One region of the Vibrio sp. AH4 genome, then DNA from elsewhere that is predicted to be linked to it. Evidence: predicted binding sites of a transcription regulator. Region 1 holds the regulator's gene; each other region holds the start of a gene.
What was found. The regulator CRP, encoded in region 1, controls carbon source genes, mostly activating them, when cyclic AMP is high. The targets are predictions, from matches to a motif close to TGTGANNNNNNTCACA.

Region 1 (5,652 bases):
AATCCGAGCTAGAGCAAGTCGAGCTAGAATGGATGGCCGAGCAGGAAACCTTGGAAGAGATGGAACAGGAGTTCAACGGTTAAATGAGTGATGAGCACGTCAAACCAAGATTAACACTGGAAAGACTCTGGCAATTCAGCTTGCAGTATTACAGTGTGCGCGAGGTGAAAGAGGCGTGCTTACGATTGCAAAATAGCCATCACGGCAATGTTAATCTGCTGCTGTTACTCAAATGGCTAGATGAACAGCAGCTCACCTTAACCGAAGCCGACTGGCCAACCGTGCTCGAATGTCTCAATCAATCAGAAACACTGTTGCACAGCTTTCGTGATTTACGACGTCGGCTTAAAACCCATCTGCCAGATACGCTTTATCGCGAAGCGCTGCAGTTTGAACTGCAACTGGAAAAGCAGCAGCAAGCGGATTTGGTTGACTGTCTCAATCGTTTAACACTCTATCCCTCGCAAGCGCTACCACTCACTCAGCAATACTGTAAAATGCTTGGCGCTGAATACTTAGCCGAGCTTTTTTCTGCTCCGCACTGTGAACCCGACAACTCAAAATCATGACTCCATTTATCGCTGCCAAGGGGCTTGCTAATCCCCACTTACAAACGCTGTTGCCACGCTTGCTGCGTAAGCAGCCATTGTTTAGTGCCGAATGGCAAACGCTATTCACTCCGGATGGTGACTTTCTTGATCTGGCTTGGAGCGAAGATTGGCGCACACCACACGCCCAGCGTAAACCGCTGTTTGTGTTGTTCCACGGCCTAGAAGGTAGCTTTAAAAGCCCTTACGCGAACGGCTTGATGTACGCCTTTGCACGGCAAGGTTGGCTCTCCGTCATGATGCACTTTCGCGGCTGCAGCGGCAAACCCAACCATTTAGCGCGCGCTTACCACTCCGGTGAAACGGGTGATGCGCGTTTTGTGTTGGAGTACCTACGTAAACAATTACCAGAGCGTCCGATCGTTGCCGTCGGTGTTTCACTCGGCGGCAACATGCTTGCTAACTACCTTGCGCAATATCGCGATGATCCTATCGTCAGTGCCGCCACTTTAGTTTCCGCACCACTGGATTTAGCCGCCTGCTCACAACGTATTGAGCAAGGTTTTTCTAAAGTGTATCGCGCATATTTACTCTCTTCTTTGAAGAAAAATGCCATCGCAAAATACTCACTACCAGAAAGCACCTTTCCCATTCGCCCAGAACGGATCCACGCGATTGCAAAACTGGCCGAGTTTGATGATGTGATCACCGCACCACTACACGGCTTTCAAGACGCCGCCGATTACTACCAGCAATGTTCGGGACTCAAGCAACTCACTCAGATCCGCGTCCCGACGCAGATCATCCACGCCAAAGACGATCCGTTTATGACCGAAGCCGTGATCCCCAATTTCACACTGCCTGCCAATATCGATTATCGTTTATTTGAGCATGGCGGGCATGTGGGCTTTCTTTGTGGCTCATGGCTAAAACCGCGCTTTTGGCTAGAGCAAACCCTGCCCGAATATTACGCCCATCTGCGTGATGACTTTCTGCATCAATCCTAACGCTCCCCTCTCCTTTTAATGCCGTATCATTTAAGGGGAAACGCTCACACGATTTGGAGTAAGCGCTTCGAATCGTGTTGAGAACCGTCATAAAATAAAGAGGTATTTATGATCATTCCATGGCAACAAATTGCGCCAGACACACTCGACAATTTGATCCGCGAGTTTGTACTGCGTGAAGGCACCGACTATGGTGATATTGAAATCTCGCTAGAGGAGAAAATCGCGCAAGTACGTACCCAGTTACAATCTGGGCAAGCTGTGATCGTCTATTCAGAATTGCATGAAACCGTCGATATTAAATGCCATCCGTTTTAGCCAAGCAGTGACGGCTTCATTTTCCGTGCTATAGTCATTTCCGGGTGGTGCCTGAGTTAGCACCAAAATCAAGGACTTAAGGACAAGGTTTGTCATGTCAGCCAAACATCCGATTATTGCGGTGACGGGTTCTTCCGGCGCCGGTACTACAACCACCTCTGAAGCCTTTCGCAAGATGTTCAATATGATGAGCATCAAGCCTGCTTGGGTTGAGGGGGACAGTTTTCATCGCTTCACTCGTCCAGAAATGGATGTAGAAATCCGCAAGGCGCGCGAGCAAGGTCGCCATATCAGTTACTTTGGTCCCCAAGCCAACGATTTCCCAACCCTTGAAGAATTCTTCCGCCAATACGGAAAAGTAGGCACCGGCCAAGTGCGCCGCTACTTACACACCTTTGATGAAGCAGTTCCGTATAACCAAATGCCCGGTACGTTTACGCCTTGGCAATCACTGCCCGAAAACTCAGATGTGCTGTTTTATGAAGGCTTGCACGGCGGCGTGGTCGATGGTGATGTCAATGTTGCACAACACGTCGACTTTTTGATTGGTATGGTGCCGATTGTTAACCTTGAGTGGATTCAGAAATACGTACGTGATACGCGCGACCGCGGCCATTCACGTGAAGCGGTGATGGATTCCATCGTCCGTTCAATGGACGACTACCTCAAATTCATCACCCCACAGTTTTCACGCACCCACATTAACTTTCAGCGTGTGCCCACGGTCGATACCTCGAACCCACTCAACGCCAAAGGTATTCCGACATTGGATGAGAGTTTTGTGGTGATCCGTTTTCGTGGGATCAAAAACGTCGATTTCCCATACTTGTTGGCGATGATTGATGGCTCATTCATGTCACGCCATAACACCATTGTTGTCCCCGGCGGCAAAATGAGTTTTGCGATGGATTTGATTGTGCGCCCACTGCTGCAACAATTGATTGAAACGGGGAAAATTGGCTAGATCCGACCAGTTATGAATGCTTACTTTTCATACCGTGATCATGTGCACAGTTTTGCGTAGCAAATCAGACTAGTGACACGATTAAAATCAAGAAATCGTTTCCGAAAAAGGATACTATTCTTAACCGAAACACAAGAGAGCTTGCAGCGTTGGGTAACACCTCTTATTCTAGTAAGCCCAATTGAGGCTTCGCTAAAATATGGATAGCGGCAAGCGTACCCTGCAGAGGAAGTGAGATTATTATGGTTCTAGGTAAACCTCAAACCGATCCAACACTAGAGTGGTTTCTTTCACATTGTCACATTCATAAGTACCCATCAAAAAGCACGTTGATCCACGCCGGTGAAAAAGCGGAAACGCTGTACTACATCGTGAAAGGTTCAGTGGCGGTACTGATTAAAGATGAAGAAGGTAAAGAGATGATCCTCTCTTACCTGAACCAAGGTGATTTTATCGGTGAACTTGGCTTGTTTGAAGAAGGCCAAGAACGTACCGCTTGGGTTCGTGCTAAAACACCTTGTGAAGTGGCTGAAATCTCATTTAAGAAATTCCGTCAATTGATCCAAGTAAACCCAGATATCTTGATGCGCCTTTCAGGTCAAATGGCTCGTCGTCTGCAAGTGACCAGCCAGAAAGTTGGCGACCTTGCGTTCCTAGACGTAACGGGCCGTATCGCTCAAACTCTGCTGAACCTTGCGCGTCAGCCAGATGCGATGACTCACCCTGACGGCATGCAAATCAAGATCACTCGTCAAGAGATCGGTCAAATTGTTGGCTGTTCTCGTGAAACCGTTGGTCGCATCCTGAAGATGTTGGAAGAGCAGAACCTGATCTCTGCCCACGGTAAAACCATCGTGGTTTACGGCACTCGCTAAGCATTCCCGATAAAAAATAGCCACCCTGCGGTGGCTATTTTTATTTGTACGAGGCGCTAAATTTAGCGGTTCGTGCTTTCAAAAATCTTATCTGCTGAGGCTTCGACAAATCCGGGATAAAGCTGACCATTCGCCATTGGATAGCGTTTAGCGAATTCATAGAAACCACCGGGAATCATTTCTGCACCTTCGTTAAAACGCACTAACACTTTATCTGCCATGGTGGAGGATTGCTCCAGTAGAACCTCTGGCGAACCTTTCACTTCACCACCGGATTCATTGATGCTAAAGCCATGCTGGCGCAGATGGTCATTGACCTGTTTCACTTCATGTAGCGCGTTGAGCTGATTCACGCTGACTGTAAAGTGGTTTGCACCATAGCCGTGCGCCGCAAGCCAAGCTGCGTATTCACTCTCTTTGGCCAACGTAAGATAATCAGCATGGCTTAAGCTCCATAAACGGCCGCCATACAGAAAACCCTCTCCCGCTAAAGCCGTGGCATCCACCTGTGCAACCAACTTCGCCACTATCGCTTGCAATTCAGGCGAGCACTCTTCCACTTTCAGTTCACTGATGAAGACTTTTGGTTGTAAAGGGTCAGGGTGCTCAAAATGTTTGGCGGCCAACTTTTTACTTTTGAATTCATACTCACCACACGGCTGATAGCCTAGTGCCAAAAATGGCTTTGCCAACGTCTCTAATCCTAGTGGCGCAACATTAAAGGTACGCAGTGCGATATGATCATTAATCAGAGCCTCATCCTCTTGTAAGAGTTGATGCACCTTCTCTGCCGACGGGCAGAGGCGCTCAATATAATCATTCCAGAGCGATTGAAATAAAGCGGTTGGCGTCATAACGCCTCCTTGTTAATCCAGTGACCAGCAAACGAATTCATTCTAAGTTTAGGTGCAGCGCAAGACTCCCAACGCTGACACGATTAAGCGTTCAACCTGTGACGAAAAAGTGCCTACTTGGCTGAGCAGGCACAAAATAAATTATGATTAAAGTTCAATTCCTGGGCTCAAGGTGGCGGGCAACTGAGTTGCCTCCCCTTCCATAGAAGCCATCGGGTAAGCGCAATAATCAGCAGCATAGAAAGCGCTAGGGCGTAAGTTGCCCGACGCTCCTGGGCCACCAAACGGTGCATCACCACTGGCTCCGGTTAATTGGCGGTTACGATTGACGATGCCCGCACGAATATGATCGACAAAGTAATCCCACTCGTCATCGTCAGTCGAGACGAGTCCGGCGGATAAGCCAAAGCGGGTGTCATTAGCAAGCTCGACCGCTTGCGCCAAGGTTTGGTAACGCACCACTTGCAGCAAAGGCCCGAAATATTCATCATCCGGTAAAAACTCAATCGCGGTAACATCGATGATGGCCGGAGTGATAAACGCCGCATGCAAAGCGCGAGCTTCAAGCAGACTTTTACCGCCTAACGCTTGTAGATGGGATTGCGCATTGAGGATCGCTTGTGCCGCAGCCTCAGAAACTAACGGCCCCATAAAGGGTGCCGGTTCAGCAAATGGCTGATCAATGCGCAGCTTAGCCGTCACAGATACCAATCTTTCGAGCAGCGCATCGCCTTTCGTCCCGCTCGGGACATACAAGCGGCGCGCACAGGTGCAACGCTGGCCACTGCTGATAAACGCCGATTGAATAATGGTGTAAACCGTCGCATCCAGATCGCCATAGTGCTCTGAAATCAACATCGGATTGTTGCCGCCCATTTCCAGTGCCAGCATTTTGTCCGGCTGACCAGCAAATTGCCGATGCAGCAGATGCCCCGTATTCGCACTACCGGTAAACAGCAAACCATCTATCCCGCGTGATTGCGCTAGTGCGATTCCTGTTTCTTTTGAGCCTTGTACTAGATTGATGACGCCAGCAGGCAAGCCAGCCTGTTGCCACAAGCGCATCAACACTTCCCCCGTCCACGG
Region 2 (5,652 bases), on a different contig from region 1:
TGATACCGTTGGTCACGTTTTGGATTTTGCTCGGATAGAGCTCAACAAACTCAGGGAACAAGTCGCGCTTCACCAATTCAGAGTGCAGCGCCGCTACGCCGTTCACCGCATAAGAGCCGACCACACACAGGTTGGCCATACGCACCATGCGATGGAAACCTTCTTCGATGATCGAAAGCTTTTGCTGTTTCGCCACATCACCCGGCCATTTGGCACGCACTTGTTGCAAGAAACGGTGGTTGATCTCGTAAATGATCTCCATGTGACGTGGCAGCAAGCGTTGGATCAACGATTCGCTCCAGGTTTCCAATGCTTCTGGCAGCAGAGTATGGTTGGTGTACGCAAAAGTGTGTGAACAGATCGCCCACGCCGCTTCCCAAGACATCTGCTTTTCATCGATCAGAATGCGCATCAGCTCAGGGATCGCGATGGTTGGGTGCGTATCGTTAAGCTGAATCGTTTCGTACTTCGGCAGATCGGCCAACGCATGACCTACCGCTTCATGGCGACGCAGAATATCGCGCACCGATGCTGCACTGTGGAAATACTGCTGCATCAAACGTAGGGTTTTGCCTTTTTCGTGGTTGTCGTTTGGATACAAAACTTTGGTGATGTTGCCAGCATCGATCAACGCGTGCTGCGCTTCAAAGTAGTTACCGTTGTTGAAGCTTTCCAGTGAGAAAGGCGCGATTGCGCGACATTCCCACAAACGTAGCGGGTAAACCGTATCACTTTGGTAGCCTACTATCGGCAAATCCCACGGCATCGCTTGCACTAACATGCCCGGCACCCAGCGACGTCGCTCTTTGCCATTGTCATTGACCACTTCAACATGGCCATAGAAACCAATTTCTTGCTTCAGCTCAGGACGCGCCACTTCCCATGGGTAGCCTTCAACACCACACCATGCATCGGGGGCTTCTTTTTGGCGGCCTTCTTCGAAAGACTGTTTAAACAAACCATATTCGTAGTGCAGACCGTAGCCTACGGTTGGGAATTCTTGCGCCGCGCAAGAATCCATAAAACAAGCGGCAAGACGGCCCAAACCACCGTTACCTAATGATGGATCTCGCTCTTCTTCCAGTAGGTCAGTCAGGTTTTGGCCCAACTCTTCCATTGCTTGTGCAACGGCTTCGTACACACCCATGCTGATCAAGTTGTTGCCGGTTAAGCGGCCAATCAAAAACTCCAGCGATAGGTAGTTCAAACTTTTACTATTGAGGATGCGTTCATCCTGCTCGGTTTGCAGCAAATCAAAGGTGGTAAATTCAGCAAGGGCTCGTCCCATTGCCAAGTACCATGCACGCGCCGAAGCATGCTCTACTGTCGTAGCGTAGGTTGCGGTTAAATGGCGCTTCACGTTTTCTTGGAACGACTTCTTGTCAAACTGTTTCTGTTGAGTAGGTTTCATTGTGAACTCTCACTTTTTGGTTCTAATCCATCTGACTTCTATCCTGCCTTTACGACTTTGGCAAAACATCCTCCTACTTTTCTCATCAATTGGGAGGAGAAACTAAGGCGTAGAGACGCAGGTGTCTGGTGGTTAGTGATCTGGCTCGCATCAATTCTCTGCTCATGAACAGATAGCAGTGACTCTGATCACACCCCCCGCCGATTAACCATAGCTAGGCTTTATGAAAGTTCGGAAAACAAGAGGTTAAACATTTGTCCACTCTGCTAAATAGATCACTATAATTTCGTTTCCGTTACCCATTTTTCACTTATTTTCGTAGAGGCTGAGACAATATCCTTGCTCAGGCGCAGATTGATTAGTGACGGAAATCACAAATATAGGGCGTAGTTGTGAGCGAAACGTGAAGAACACAGAAAACTCAGTATGGATCAATAAACGCGCAGAATGACTTCAAGTAACATTCGTCCATCTGAGCGTGATATGCCTCGCGTATTCACTGCCACCCTACCCTTGGAACTGGTGTTCCAAGTTAAAAGAGCATGAAGCTCTGATTGGAATAGACGAGAGAAAGAAGATGTGGATCCCTTCGAAACTGACTCGCCCAGGACGTTTGCATAACGCCATCGTCCGTCCCCGTGTTCTGGAATTATTGCAACACGCGACTTGCTACAAACTCGTGCTGTTCCGCTCTCCAGCGGGTTATGGCAAAACCACCATGGCCGCGCAGTGGCTTGCCGATAAGCCGAATCTGGGTTGGTACAGCATTGATGACAGCGATAACGATCCGTTTCGCTTTATGAACTACCTGCTGCAAGCGATTAATAAAGCAACCCATAACGCCTGCCCCAATGCGCAAAAATTGGCAGAGAAGCGTCAGTTTTCGTCATTGCATTCGCTGTTTAGTGAAGTGTTTGCCGAGATGGCCGACTACCACGGCGAATGCTATGTGGTGCTGGATGATTACCATCTGATCAGCGATGAAACCATTCACGAAGCGATGCGCTTTTTCTTAAAACACATGCCCGATAACTTAACGCTGGTGGTAACCAGTCGTGCAACGCCACCTTTGGGTACGGCTAACTTGCGCGTGCGTGATTTAATGATTGAGATCGGCAATGAGCTTTTGGCTTTCGATACCGAAGAGACAACACGCTTTTTCAACCAACGGGTTTCCGATGGGATTGATGCACTGACCGCCCATCACCTACGCGATTATGTGGAAGGTTGGCCTTCGGCCATGCAGCTTATCGCCCTGCAAGCCCAGCATCAGCACCGCACACTCGCTCAAACCATTGAATCGGTTTCGCACTTTAATCATGCGCATCTTTGGGACTATCTGGTCGAAGAAGTGTTTGATCTGCTTGATGATGAAACTCGCTATTTCTTGATGCAGTGTTCGGTACTCGACCATTTTGACGATGCCTTGGTGAGCAGTTTAACTGGGCGTGACGATGCCTTGGCGATGATTGAATCTCTCAACCGCTTTGGCTTATTTATCTCGCCGCTGGAGGGGGAAACCAACTGGTATCGCTTTCATAATCTGTTTGCCGAATTTTTAGCGCATCAACGCCAAGCCCGCATTCCACAGCAAGAGCAAGATTTACAACGCGCTGCCGCCAAAGCATGGTTGGAAGCGGCAACGCCTCACCAAGCGCTGCGTCATGCGCGTTTGGCGCAAGATAGCGAGCTGCTGGCGAGCATTTTGAGCCAGTTTGGATGGAAGATGTTTAACCAAGGCGAGCTTGAAGTGTTGGAAGCGGCAATCAATCAGCTGACTCCCGCTCAACTGTATCGCGAACCTAAATTATGCATGTTGCAAGCGTGGTTGGCACAAAGTCAGCATCGCTATAACGATGTGGGTGCGTTGCTTGCCAAAGCGGCGCAGGAGATGCAGGCACTGAATGTTGAGCTCTCCACCAAAGAACAAGGGGAATTTAACGCGCTACGTGCGCAAGTTGCGATTAACCAAAACGAGCCAGAAAAAGCGCTGGAACTCGCCGAATTGGCTTTAAGTCAACTTGACCACACCACGTATCGTAGCCGCATAGTGGCGACCTCTGTCGTCGGTGAAGTCAATCACGTGTTAGGGCATCTCAGCCGTGCACTCTCAATGATGCAACAAACCGAGAAACTGGCGCGCCAATATCAGGTGTATCACCAAGCCTTATGGGCATTACTGCAACAGAGCGAAATTTTACTGGCGCAAGGCTATGTACAAGCGGCTTACGAGGTGCAGGATAACGCGTTTAAATTGATTGAAGAGCAGCAACTGCATCAAGTCCCCCTGCATGAATTTTTGCTGCGAATTCGCGCGCAAATTTTATGGTGTTGGAATCGCTTGGATGAAGCCGAACAAGCCGCTTATAAGGGGCTGAGTGTGCTAGAAAACCATTCGCAAAGTAAACACCTGCACTGTTATTCGATGCTAGCCAGAATCACCATCGGCCGCGGCGAATTGGATAAAGCCGGACGCTTCATAGAGCAGATCCAGCACCTGCTTAAGCAATCGACTTACCATGTGGATTGGACAGCGAACGCTTCACTCTCCCTACTACTCTATTGGCAAGCCAAAGAGAACAGCACCGAAATCCGCCAGTGGCTGCAATCCAGCATTCGCCCCGAGGAAGCGTGTAACCACTTCCTTCAACTGCAGTGGCGCAATATTGCCCGCGCGCAAATCCAATTGGGTGAACTGAATGAGGCGCGTGCGACTCTAGAATTTATTCAGGAGCAAGCGCAGAAATATCAGTTAGTCACTGATACCAACCGTAACTTGATTGTGGAAGCACTGCTGGCTATCACAACAGGCGATGACCAACAAGCTAGCGACAAGTTAAAACAAGCACTGCGCCTAACCAACCAAACGGGCATGATTGGTAACTTCCTGATCGATGGGGGCAAAATTGGCCACTTGCTCGAAAAACTGGTGCACAAAGGTGAGCTAGGGGATTTGGAGCGTCATCGCGCCCATCTGCTGCTCAAAGAGATCTCGACCACTCAACGCAGCCGCTCAATCCACTTTGACGAAGAGTTTGTCGAAAAGCTGGTCAATCATCCAAATATTCCAGAACTGGTGCGCACCAGCCCGCTCACGCAGCGTGAATGGCAAGTGCTTGGGCTTATCTACTCTGGTTTCAGCAATGAGCAAATTGCCCATGAATTGGATGTGGCAGGAACCACGATTAAAACCCACATACGGAATCTGTATCAAAAGCTCAATATCGCCAATCGTAAAGAAGCCGTGCAAACCGCCGAGCAGTTATTGCAATTAATGGGCTATTAACATTGCCTATCCCAAATGTAAAAGAGCCAGCGTTTGCTGGCTCTTTTTATTTCAATTCTTTACCGAATTTAGAATGGCTTAGGTGCAAACCCAGTCATCACTTCGACACGCAATGCTTTACCAATTTTGGTGGTAGGGTGTACGAGTACCAAGCCTTTTACCGACTTTTTCAGCTTACCCAAATCCGCTTGCTCAAGTTTCGTGATTTCGCGTGAGAAAGGCATATCAGCAATGGTTTTACGCATTTTATTCAGATCGTAATCTTGCTTGCCTTTCACACTATTCAAACGCTTGGTGAGCGTTTCTAATTCGTCGGTAAACTTGCTGACCATCTCTGAATCGGCGCGACTTTTTGCGGCATCCAACTTACGACGGCAAGTATCGATGCGATTGTTGAGTTGTTGAATATCGGATTTAAGGTTCATGATTGTCGCTCTATCGAACAGAAAGGGCGCAGAGTATAGCACGGCAAATGGGCGAATACCCAAACAACTTCCAATTGTTGACCACACAAGCTCTGCTTTTGAACTAGGCTTAGTAAGAAAGCTCCCATCGACACTACTCTGTGAGTCACTACTATGAGCCTAACTATTCGACAACGCCTATACATCCTTTCCTTGGTGCCTTTACTCACCATAGCGGTAAGTATGATGTACTTTAGCTTCAGCGAAACTCGCCAACTCAGCCAAGAGCAAATGCACAATACCCGTGAAGCCATGATGGAAATGAAGCAAGCCGAGCTGAAATCCTATTTGCAAATCGCGGACACCGCACTCACCCCACTCAAAGCCCGCCAAGCCTCACTAGAAGAAGCCCTCACTGTATTGCGTGAAATTCAGTTTGGGCAAAGCGGCTATATCTTTGGTTACGATTCAAAAGGGACTCGTCTATTGCTGGGAAAATCCACTAATGGGTTGGGCGATAACTTTATGAATATGCAAGATACGCAGGGGAA
Region 3 (5,652 bases), on a different contig from region 1:
AGTAGCTCCAGATCCGCGGGTAGCTCTAAGAGTGACAGTGCCGCTCGCAGCTCTTCAATGCTGGTTTGCCATTGTTTCATTTCTCGGCGGTACTCAGCGCTGATGATATAACTTTGCGCGCGCTCTTGAGCGGTCGTCGCCACATGCTGTCTGACATGGTTCCAGAAGATGATCGCCTCTTCTCCAGCGACGGCGGCCGCGTCTAGCCCCGCTTCTTTAACCTTACTGAGCAGGGTTTCCATACGATGCTTCCTGTGCTTGGCTATCAATCAACTGTTCCAACGTAAACGGGAAAGACAGAATATCTTGGAGAGTGATTTTGGGGAGTGGGCCATCTAATCCTTTACGGTGCCACGGGTAAATCTCAATCATTTTGGCCATAACTTGGAATATTTCTAAGGCGGCTTCGCCCTTTTCTGCCAACAGCAAACCGAGGCGGTCACTGCTGAGCCGTGATAGTAAATCTTGCGGTGCGCACAGAGAGTGGATGACTTCGGTACACACATCAATGTATTTGGCGCTAGGGTGTTGGATCACCACAACAGCGTGGTTCGATTTTTTCAGCTCGGTTTTGAACAGCACCAACTGTTCCCACCAATAGGTTTCAGAGACCACATTGGAAAGATGTTTTTCAGGATCAAACTCGTGTTGGCCACGAATACGATTAATCAACTTACGTGCTCGTTGTTCGAGTTGGCGCTTTGAGGAACGAGCTTTGTCCATCCCCACGCGCATGGTTTGTTCACGCAGCATCATAACGGTATAGCGGCGGTATTTTTTGAAGGCGATTAACGCGGCCTGCGCATCACCATTTTCTTCTGCCACGCGTGATTGCTGGTAGCAGATTTGCGATAAGAGTTCACCATTATCAAAAGACGTGGCAGCCTTTTCTGCGTTGCTTAAAAGCTCTGCGGCCACCGCAAAATTTTTGCGCAGTAGCTCTAGGCGTGCACGGCTGATGAATGAGTGGGCTTTCATCCAAGTGAGATTATTCGCCACAGCCAGCTCATGGGCTTTGCGGGTGGCTTCTTCAGCATCTTCTATTCGCTCTAGCCCAAGCAAAGCTAAACCACGGAAGTCCCATACTTCGGCTTGCCAAGTCACATTGCTGTTACTTTGTAGCACTTCTTCTGCCCCATCAAGCACAGTCAACATATCGACATATTGATTGAGATGGTAGAGATCCCATGCCCATAAAATGCGTGCTTTACCTTCAAGCCAACCAATGCGCGTATTGTTAGCCACTTTTACGGCTAGCTCATGAGTGGAGCAGGCGAGTTTATACTCTCCTGTGATACGCCAAATATTACCAAGGCCGATCAAGCACTCAATTTCGGTTTCTGGTTCATCCACCAATGCGGATTGTTCTAATGCGTTAATCCAAAACTGCTGTGCGGTGTAATACTTGGCTTGCCCCCAGTAATGTAAGGCATGAATATGCAGAATTTCAGGCAGAAAATGATCTGTATCGAGGTTACTCTGGTTCTGATTCGCTTCTTTGATGTATTTGAGGCCTGAGCGGTAGTCCATTTTGCACCAGAGGCAGCGGGACATGATGATCAGTGACTCAATAATGGCTGAGGTAAAGTGAATTTGCCGAGCACGAACTAAACACTGTTCTGCTTGGATGAATACCTTATCAGGCTCAGATTCAATACGGGATCTGAGCTGTTCGATTTCCATTTCAAGAAGATATTGGCTTTTGTCCAAAATACAGTCGTCCTTGGGCGATTTAATGCTCGTCATGACTTGCCCATTATAAGGACAAGGCGTCATTAAACACGAATTCATGTGAAAAAACGGACACTTTTATCAAGTCATTCGACAATAATTGGTGCTATCTCACACTCTGTTCTTCTAAGCAATTTAGGACAAAAGTTCCTTTAATGTTAGAGGGTGCTGCGATAAACCTAAGTTTTGTGCTGCCGTGAATCCGTGTTTATCTTGATAGCATAAATTATGCCATGCACGGAAAATATCCAATAAGGGTTGGATCCCTCCCGGACGTAGTTTGCGACGAGGTTCATTAACAAACGATTCAAACAGTAACTGGAACCGGTTTTGATAGTATTCGATTTGTCGAGTAGAAGCGTGCTGTAACCAGTGCTGTGGGTCAGGGTTGTTGCCCGCTAGGTAGCAGACCCCTTTAGCTTTACTACCAGAGTGGGCGATGGCCCAGCGATCTCGCCACCACCCCATATGCACGATATCGGTCTTGTCGAATGAGGTTGGAGCTTGCCAATCTTGGTCTTCTTCTACGTACATTAGGTCAACATTTTGACGTTGAATCCGCGATAGGCTGACGCTCAATGCTGCCGAACGTAGTAGAGGATCTTGCGGCATGAAAATCGAAACCCGTTTTTCAGGATCACACATATCCAACACATGTAAATAATGGGCATAAGAGGTGTAGGGGGGACGGATCACCGCGCCTTTCGATGGGTAGTGGAATTGAGCCATATTACCTAATGGGTCTTCCACATTGCCTCGTGCCAAAATCAGTTGATAGCGGTTATCGATACGTTCACGCAGTGCTGCGCTCTCTTTGTGAGTGAAAGCTTGTGCTTCAACCAAATACTCACGGGGTACAAAGCGAGCGGGGGTTTGGTAGGGATCGTGATCCACGCTGCCGGTTGGATCTTCATTGGCAGAGTAGTTGAGATGCTGGCACAGGATATAGCCCGTTTTGGCATCCCCAGTCGCTACCCAAAATACTCCGTTGCCGCTGTGTGCTTGTAACGGTTGATAGTGAGAAGCAAATTGGTAAGTGTTGGCATGATTGACCCAGCGGGCATCAATCATGGCGAGTTTACGCCGACAGCGGCTCGCGATATGGTCAAGGTGATCGTAAAACGTTTTCGGATTAATTGAGAGCTTACGGCAAATTTCACGTACCGAATAACCTGTAAACAGTAACCCGAGCAGAGATTCTTGGAAGTTGAGTTTATGATTGGCGCCTGACCATTTATCCACAAACGTCGAGTGACAGGCTTTACAACGATAACGTTGGCGATCGCCGCTATAACCGAAGGCATGATACAACTGCTTATGAGTATGTACGGATAAACTGGCATTGACGCAAGCCGGATTATGGCAAGCGGGTAGCCCTTCGCTGTGCAGTTGACGCAAGCGGTGCAGTTCATTCACCACTTCGTGATTATTAAGTAAGGGGGGGAAAGCTCCACATTCACGACAAACCATCGCTGGCCGTTTCGGGTTTACGCGCTGCAAAACGTAATGCTTTGCCTCACTCAATCCAAAGTTGTCACACGCCAATGTTTTACAAAAGTTGAGTTGTAAACCTTCTGCGTCCGGTGGTAGTTGGTCGTTAGGCACGATCTCCCCCTCGGGGTATTTCTGACCGTCAGGAGTATTTCAGCCTGACGGTGATGACAAGATAAATTAGATGTTGATTGCGGTTTCAAGCGCCACTTTCATCATGTCGTTAAAAGACTTTTGACGATCTTCAGAGCTGAGTTTTTCACCACGTAAGATGTGGTCAGACACCGTCAGAATGGTCAGCGCACGTGCGCCAAGATCAGCGGCAACACCGTAGATGCCAGCCGCTTCCATATCCACACCTAAAATGCCCAGCTTCTTCATTTTTTCGAAGATTTCTGGCTCTGGGGTGTAGAACAAATCGGCTGAAAATACGTTCCCTACTTTTACAGGAACTTGTTGAGCTCGCGCTTGATTTACTGCGGTTTCTAGCAAGTCGTAATCGGCGATGGCGGCAAAATCATGACCACTGAAGCGGATACGGTTTACTTTTGAATCGGTGGATGCGCCCATACCGATCACCACATCCATCAGTTTGACATCGTCACGCACGGCACCACAGCTACCGATACGGATGATGTTTTTCACACCATATTCAGCAATTAATTCATGTACATAGATGCTGCATGATGGAATACCCATGCCATGACCCATCACCGAAACTTTTTTGCCTTTATAAGTGCCGGTAAAGCCAAACATACTGCGCACATCGCACACTTGCTTCACGTTTTCCAAGAAGGTTTCCGCAATGTATTTCGCACGCAGCGGATCGCCTGGCATCAGTACGGTTTCAGCAAAATCACTGGGTTGTGCGTTAATGTGTGGGGTTGCCATGGTTATTCTCCAATTCAATTCAGCCAATACATTGATTACGAATCCTGTTGGCTGAGGATTTATCTGTTGCGCCAATACTAGCCACTATGGATGGGGCTCCTTGAGAGCATCGTCACAAATTACTCTCTTTGGCTCCGGATATCTCCAATTGATAACCAAATATGTTGAAACTGATAAGGCAAGCGTTGAGCCAATCGTTTGGTTTTATGTACCTGTCTTTGGTGTACAAAAATAATATTTGTACAGCACAAAATCACGTGCTATAGATCTTGTACATAAATTTTTATTGTACAGATAAGTGTTGGAGACTCGTATGCCGACCACACCACTCAAAATTGGCATCAGTGCTTGTCTTCTCGGAGCCAAGGTTCGCTTCGATGGCGGGCATAAAATCAGCCATTTCGTCACGGATGAACTTTCACGCTACGCGGAGTTTGTGTCTGTCTGCCCTGAAATGGGAATGGGTCTACCGGTGCCACGTCCGACGCTGCGGCTGTTTTCAGAAAATGAACGTATTGCATTGGTGGAAACCAAGGATGGAACGCGTGACCATACCCAAGCGTTAGAAAGTTACTCACAACAAAAAGTGGCAGAACTTAGCAACGCGGAACTGTGTGGCTATATCGTCTGCGCGAAATCCCCCAGCTGCGGTATGGAACGAGTCAAAGTGTACAAGCGCAATAGTGCCGAAAAAGAAGGGGTGGGGATTTACACTCGCATCTTAATGGAGAAAATGCCGTGGTTGCCGGTTGAAGAAGATGGTCGCCTGCATGATCCGGTATTGCGTGAAAACTTTATTACACGGATTTACTGCCTACATGATTTTTATACCAGTATGGGGGAAGCTCCGAGTGCAAGGAAAGTGGTTGAATTTCATTCACGCTACAAATTGAGTTTGATGGCGCATCATCCCGAGTCCTACCGTGCTTTGGGAAAATGGGTGGCCAATGTGAAGCAGTACCCATTGGATCAGTTTATTGAGGAATATCGTTTAGGTTTAATGCAAGCGCTCGCGCACCCCGCGAGCCGTAAAAACAACACCAATGTGTTGATGCATTTACAAGGATATTTCAAACGCTCACTCAACAAGCCGCAAAAAGCGGAGTTAGCGCAGGTCATCGAAAGTTACCGCTTAGCTGAACTGCCTTTGCTCGCCCCCCTGACTTTATTGAAACATTACCTCGCGTTGTACCCCGATCCGTATCTGGATCAGCAACGCTACCTCAATCCTTATCCTTCGGAGTTGAAATTACGCTATGGCTTGTGATGAAAAACACTACGCAATACGTGAAGTGGCGGAAATAACGGGCGTAAAACCAGTGACGCTACGAGCGTGGCAGCGTCGGTATAACTTGGTACAACCTGATCGCACTGAAAAAGGCCATCGCCTATTTACAGAACAAGACATCGAGATGATCCGCCAGATCCAAAGTTGGCTAGCAAAAGGGGTGGCGATTGGCAAAGTGGGCGCTCTATTACAAAGTGGCACACCAGAGGCGGAATTTCTCCCGCAGTCAGTGACGCAGTTGGAAGAGTGTG
Region 4 (5,652 bases), 1.3 Mb from region 1:
GATCTGAGACTCTTGAACTGTGATGTGGGATGTGCAAATTCGCGATCATCCCCATTAATTCTTCAGCGCGTTGTTGGCATTGTTCGACATTCGCTCCTGTCATAAAAATCAGAAACTCATCTCCTCCGTAACGAAAGCAGAGTTCAAGGTTGGATTTCCATCGGCGCAACGTTTGGCTGATTTTACGCAGAACTTCATCACCTTGAATATGACCATACCCATCGTTGTACTCTTTAAAACAATCGATATCGATCATCAATATGGCAGCGCTCATCTTATCCAGTCTTGCAATATCAAGAGCTTGCGGTAGTAATGAATCCATCGCATAGCGGTTATACACTTGGGTGAGATGGTCCATATGCGTTAGGTGTTCCAACTCCAACTGATGCTGTGCGAGTTTTTCAACTGTGTGCTTGTAATCTGAAATGTTACGTATCGTCCATAGCACCATTTCCGTGCCTGGTAACGGGATCACTAACGCAGAAAAATACTGCTTGTCGGTTGGCCCAGGAACGTGCTGAAAGCAAGGTAACTGGGTTGGGTCGACTTCATATTCCAATTCTTTCGCACAATTTTGTTCGATGGACTCAACAATCACTTGGGTAAACCAAGCGGCTTGTGCAGCGGGGAGTACATCATATTGGCTTAAACCCACCAAGTAAGAGGGATTATGGTGGCGTTCACTGTCAGTACCTCCCCAGGCTTCTAAATAGACACCTTGCTTATTGAGCAGAAAGGTAGGTTCAGGCAGTGATTGGAAAATAAACTGCAGAATTTCAGGGTTAGCAATAATCGTCGAGGAGAAAATAGAAGTCATCGACTCGATCCCTATTGAGTGATTACGTATTACTTTATTTATAGATGATCTTATCGTGAACGAATATGGGCCATGTATGACTTTTATTAATTAAACCTAATGTTCATAAAAAAGGATGAGAACGTTTTGATATTGTGCGCTTGAGTTAAGAAATGAGACAGGATAAATCGTTCATTTTGTACAACACTTAAGATGATTCACAAACGTATGAACATAAGGAGAACAGGATGAACTCACTGAAAGTTAGCGATTATATGACCACACAAGCGATTACTTTTAGCCCGGAAATGTCGTTGACTGCCGCGTTAGAGAAAGTGGTGCGGTCAGACAATATGGGGGGCCCTGTGATTGATGCACAGCGCCATGTGGTTGGATTTTTATCCGAACAGGATTTGTTGGATAAATTGGTACACGCCAGTTATCACTGCCAAGATACTCATATCGTTAGCGACTGCATGCATAATGAAGTGCTGTCGGTGTCACCGGACACTTCGATTATCGAAATGGCGGCGATGATGAAAGTGGGAAAACCTAAAATGTACCCCGTGATAGAAGATGGCAAGCTAGTCGGGGTGATCACACGGCGTGATGTTCTTCGTGCTTTGAGTAAAACATTAAATAGCTGTTTCCAACATCCTGTTTAAGTCTTGTTATGGTGACTGAACGATAAACTTTTTGCCACTTGTTGCTCAATAAGCTTGACCTTGAAGTTAACTCCAAGGTGTAAGCTGACGGCAGACCACAAAAAGGAGATAAAACTATGTGTACTAAACACCATGCTTGTCGTTCAAAATCATTAACGAAACCTATGTCTGGCCACCAAACAAGTTGCGCTGGAAGCCCTAAAATTGCGTCAATTCGTGCTGCCGACGTTGTGGCTTCATGTGGCGGTGATAGCTGCTGCAGTAGCGCTGAGGGCGGCGGAAGTTCCGATGAGGAGCCCGAGCGACGTCGAAACGCAGAGCTCTCATCACGTTTCCAACAAAGCTGGTTCATTGCGGGAATGGATTGTCCTTCCTGCGCGCAAAAAATTGAAAAAGCAGTCAAACAACTGAGTGATGTCACTCAGGTACACGTCACTTTTGCTACCCAGAAACTGGTCGTGGGTTTTAACCAAGAATCAACGGCACAACACATTGAAAAAGCCGTGGTGAATGGTGGTTTCACCTTAAGTTCAACGGGGGCGGCAGCTTCGGACGTAGAGTCCACGAAACCTTCGTTTTGGCACAATGAAAACGCACGAATTATTGGCATTGCAGCCTTGATGACGGTGGGGGTGATCGTCAACTCCGCTGAAATTAGCCGTTGGATTTTCACCATTACCTGTCTGTTAGGTTTATTACCGATCATTCAGCAAGCTTGGCGTCTGGCCAAATCGGGTTCTCCTTTCTCGATTGAAACCTTGATGTCGGTTGCGGCGATTGGCGCATTGTATTTAGGGGAAACCATAGAAGCAGCAATGGTTCTTCTCCTGTTTTTGATTGGTGAGCGCTTGGAAGCGTACGCCGCTTCACGCGCACGAAGCGGAGTGCAAGCCTTAATGGCTTTGGTGCCTGAAAATGCACTACGGATTGAAAATGGTCAGCGTATTACGGTGCCAGTCGCACAGTTACAACCGGGCGATGTTATCGAAGTGGCACCCGGTGGACGTTTGCCTGCAGATGGTCGCTTACTCGGCGCGGCAAGTCTTGATAACAGCGCACTGACTGGGGAATCTCTGCCCGTAGAACTTGGGTTAGGAGAGCGAGTTTCTGCTGGTTGTGTGGTGGTGGATAAAATCGTGCAGGTCGAAATTACCTCTAAACAAGGTGAAAACGCGATCGACCGTATTTTGCACATGATTGAAGAAGCGGAGTCACGTAAAGCACCGTTGGAGCGGTTCTTAGATAAATTCAGCCGTTGGTACACACCACTCATGATGGTGGTGGCTGTTGCGGTCATTACGATTCCGCCGCTGGCGTTTGGTGCCGATTGGCAAACGTGGATCTACCGAGGCTTGGCTTTGTTGTTGATTGCTTGTCCTTGTGCTCTGGTGATTTCAACGCCTGCGGCTATTACTTCAGGCTTAGCCTCTGCGGCACGTCGTGGCGCTTTGATTAAGGGCGGAGCCGCGTTAGAGCAGCTAGGTAAAATCGAAACCATAGCCTTTGATAAAACCGGTACGTTGACTGAAGGTAAGCCACAAGTGACGGATCTTATTGCCTATCAAGGGTGGAGCGAGAACCGCTTATTGGCTCAAGCGGCCGCGATAGAGATGGGTTCACATCATCCATTGGCTACATCACTGGTCGCGAAAGCACAAGCAACAGGTTGTGAGATCCCGAATGCGGAAGATAAAACCGCGCTTGTAGGGAGAGGTATTAGCGGAAGTATCGATGGTGTCACTTACCAAATTTTAGCGCCCAATCGGGTTGAAATCGCCTTACCTGAAACTGTGCGCCAACAGGTAGAACAGCTCGAAGCAGAAAGTAAAACGGTGGTGGTGATGCTAGAAGGGGAGAGCGCCGTAGGCGTGATCGCTTGGCAAGATACCTTGCGACAAGACGCTTGCCAAGCTGTTGAAGCACTGCAGAGAATTGGTGTGAAGGCGTTAATGCTAACGGGTGATAACGAACGCAGTGCTGCCGCCATGGGGCGCCAATTGAATATGGATTTTCGTGCGGGGTTACTACCGCAAGATAAAGTTAAATATATCCAGCAGTTAGCGCAGAATCAGCGTGTTGCTATGGTTGGCGATGGTATTAACGATGCACCGGCGATGAAAGAAGCCAGTATTGGTATTGCCATGGGCGGCGGTACGGATGTGGCGTTAGAAACAGCCGATGCGGCGCTAACCCACAACCGGTTGGTTGAGCTTGCCAGCATGATTGAACTGTCGCGAGCGACGTTGGCGATTATTCGCCAAAACGTTACTTTAGCATTAGGCCTAAAAGCCGTCTTTTTGGTTACGAGCTTACTTGGCATTACCGGGCTGTGGGTCGCTGTACTTGCGGACAGTGGTGCGACAGCATTGGTCACACTGAATGCGCTACGTTTGCTCCGATTTGGCTCTCGATCGTCGTCATGATCTCTCTTCCTATAGGGGACTGCTTTCGCTAGAGGCAATCGCTGCCTCTAGCAGGGGTAGGCAGTGACTAACTCGCTTGAGGATGACGGATTCTGCACTATGCTTTGCTGAGGCTGACGAAAGAGAGCAATGATCTGTATGTATTTGCAGCACAGATACAGGTTATTTGTGATGCAAATCGATTAATTGTGAAAGATTGATGCTTATTGCTTTGTTTGGTGTGATTGCTATCACTTAATCGGTTTGCCCTATCAGGTACATTAGTTTGGTACCCCAAATGATTAATGCGCTGAATAGACGCAATTGAAGGAGCCCCCTTATGACTAAAACTGTATTCCACCTTGGTGTGACTGAAGCAGATTTAAACGGTGCAACATTAGCGATTATCCCGGGCGATCCTGCTCGTGTACAAAAAATTGCTGAGCTGATGGATAACCCAGTTTTCCTCGCTAGCCATCGTGAATATACCGTGTACCGCGCAGAGCTGGATGGCCAGTCTGTTGTCGTTTGCTCAACGGGTATTGGTGGTCCTTCAACGTCGATTGCAGTAGAAGAGCTGGCACAATTGGGCGTACGTAGCTTCCTACGTGTTGGAACTACGGGCGCAATTCAACCTCATGTTAATGTGGGCGATATGATTGTCACTACGGGCTCTGTGCGTTTGGATGGTGCAAGTCTGCACTTCGCACCGATGGAATTCCCAGCGGTACCGGATTTTGATGTGGCGACAGCGATGAAAGCGGCTGCACAAGAAAGTGGTGCAACGGTGCACATGGGTATTACCGCTTCTTCTGATACCTTCTATCCAGGACAAGAGCGTTACGATACTTTCACTGGTCGTGTCGTGCGCCGTTTCCAAGGCTCGATGAAAGAGTGGCAAGAAATGGGTGTTCTGAACTTTGAAATGGAATCGGCAACGCTGCTGACCATGTGTGCTAGCTCAGGCTTGAAAGCGGGCTGTGTAGCGGGTGTAATTATTAACCGTACTCAGAAAGAGATTCCTGACCACGCCACGTTGAAAGAAACCGAAGCACGTTCTATCAAAGTTGTGGTAGAAGCTGCGCGTAAGATGCTGAAATAACGTACAGTCATTTCCCTCGATTAATGAAAAGCGCCACTTGATGTGGCGCTTTCTGTTTTTAGCTTTCTTTAAGCAATAACGAGTTGCGGTAAAGGCTGATAAAGGCTCTCTACTAAATCATTCAGCATATGGTCATACACCTGTGCGATCGTTGAAGAAAGTTCACTGCTTAATTGATAAAGCTCGTTGCTCTCCAAATTGAATTGGTTGTTATCGGTGATTTCGTTAAGTTGGCGCATTGCGGATGAACAGACGGGGGAGCCGAGTGTCAAAGGGCTAATCAGCGCTAGCTGATTGAGCTTACGTTGCATCAGTTCACAATAGTGTCTCAAGCGTAACGCATTGGTTTCATTGCGAGTATCTTCAATGCACAGACGCAGTTGAGTCAGTGTTTCCATCGCATCGAAAATTTGTTGCCAGTTCATATGGTACTCATCACTTAATTCTTCGCGTCCAGATTCTGCCAACCATGCCAACACCACATCATCCATCAAGTACATGCAGTGGCGGATCAACTTGCCATGCAGACGTTGATTTTTGCCTACACTGGCTTGCTGCCACTCGTTAAAGACTGTTTTTAATGAGTTTTGCAAAATACGGTATGAGGGCTTGTTATCAAAATGGGCAATTTGGATCAGTTGCTCAGATTTTTCCAGCAGCTGCCTTTCTAGCGCAGCCAGTGTACTA

Region 2: a site for CRP is predicted at 1,772-1,787, ahead of malT (HTH-type transcriptional regulator MalT). Genes of this name have one in related genera too.
Region 3: a site for CRP is predicted at 4,215-4,230, ahead of deoD (purine-nucleoside phosphorylase). Genes of this name have one in related genera too.
Region 4: a site for CRP is predicted at 4,104-4,119, ahead of udp (uridine phosphorylase). Genes of this name have one in related genera too.

The regions. Positions count from the first base shown of each region.
Region 1 covers NZ_JALAIV010000001.1:635,290-640,941, forward strand. Annotated here, with positions in the region: gene MKA69_RS03075 (ABC transporter ATP-binding protein) at 1-83, shown strand, start outside; gene MKA69_RS03080 (TIGR02444 family protein) at 84-569, shown strand; gene MKA69_RS03085 (hydrolase) at 566-1,555, shown strand; gene MKA69_RS03090 (YheU family protein) at 1,664-1,873, shown strand; gene MKA69_RS03095 (phosphoribulokinase) at 1,968-2,837, shown strand; gene crp (cAMP-activated global transcriptional regulator CRP) at 3,080-3,712, shown strand; gene MKA69_RS03105 (DUF1338 domain-containing protein) at 3,775-4,566, opposite strand; gene astD (succinylglutamate-semialdehyde dehydrogenase) at 4,714-5,652, opposite strand, start outside.
Region 2 covers NZ_JALAIV010000003.1:105,446-111,097, reverse strand. Annotated here, with positions in the region: gene MKA69_RS13690 (glycogen/starch/alpha-glucan phosphorylase) at 1-1,411, opposite strand, end outside; gene malT (HTH-type transcriptional regulator MalT) at 1,989-4,697, shown strand; gene MKA69_RS13680 (YibL family ribosome-associated protein) at 4,766-5,122, opposite strand; gene MKA69_RS13675 (methyl-accepting chemotaxis protein) at 5,276-5,652, shown strand, end outside.
Region 3 covers NZ_JALAIV010000003.1:155,236-160,887, forward strand. Annotated here, with positions in the region: gene MKA69_RS13845 (GGDEF domain-containing protein) at 1-242, opposite strand, end outside; gene MKA69_RS13850 (hypothetical protein) at 223-1,710, opposite strand; gene MKA69_RS13855 (hypothetical protein) at 1,867-3,336, opposite strand; gene deoD (purine-nucleoside phosphorylase) at 3,403-4,113, opposite strand; gene MKA69_RS13865 (DUF523 and DUF1722 domain-containing protein) at 4,427-5,380, shown strand; gene MKA69_RS13870 (MerR family transcriptional regulator) at 5,370-5,652, shown strand, end outside.
Region 4 covers NZ_JALAIV010000001.1:1,890,935-1,896,586, forward strand. Annotated here, with positions in the region: gene MKA69_RS08900 (GGDEF domain-containing protein) at 1-817, opposite strand, end outside; gene MKA69_RS08905 (CBS domain-containing protein) at 1,045-1,461, shown strand; gene MKA69_RS08910 (zinc/cadmium/mercury/lead-transporting ATPase) at 1,578-3,884, shown strand; gene udp (uridine phosphorylase) at 4,204-4,965, shown strand; gene MKA69_RS08920 (hypothetical protein) at 5,034-5,652, opposite strand, start outside.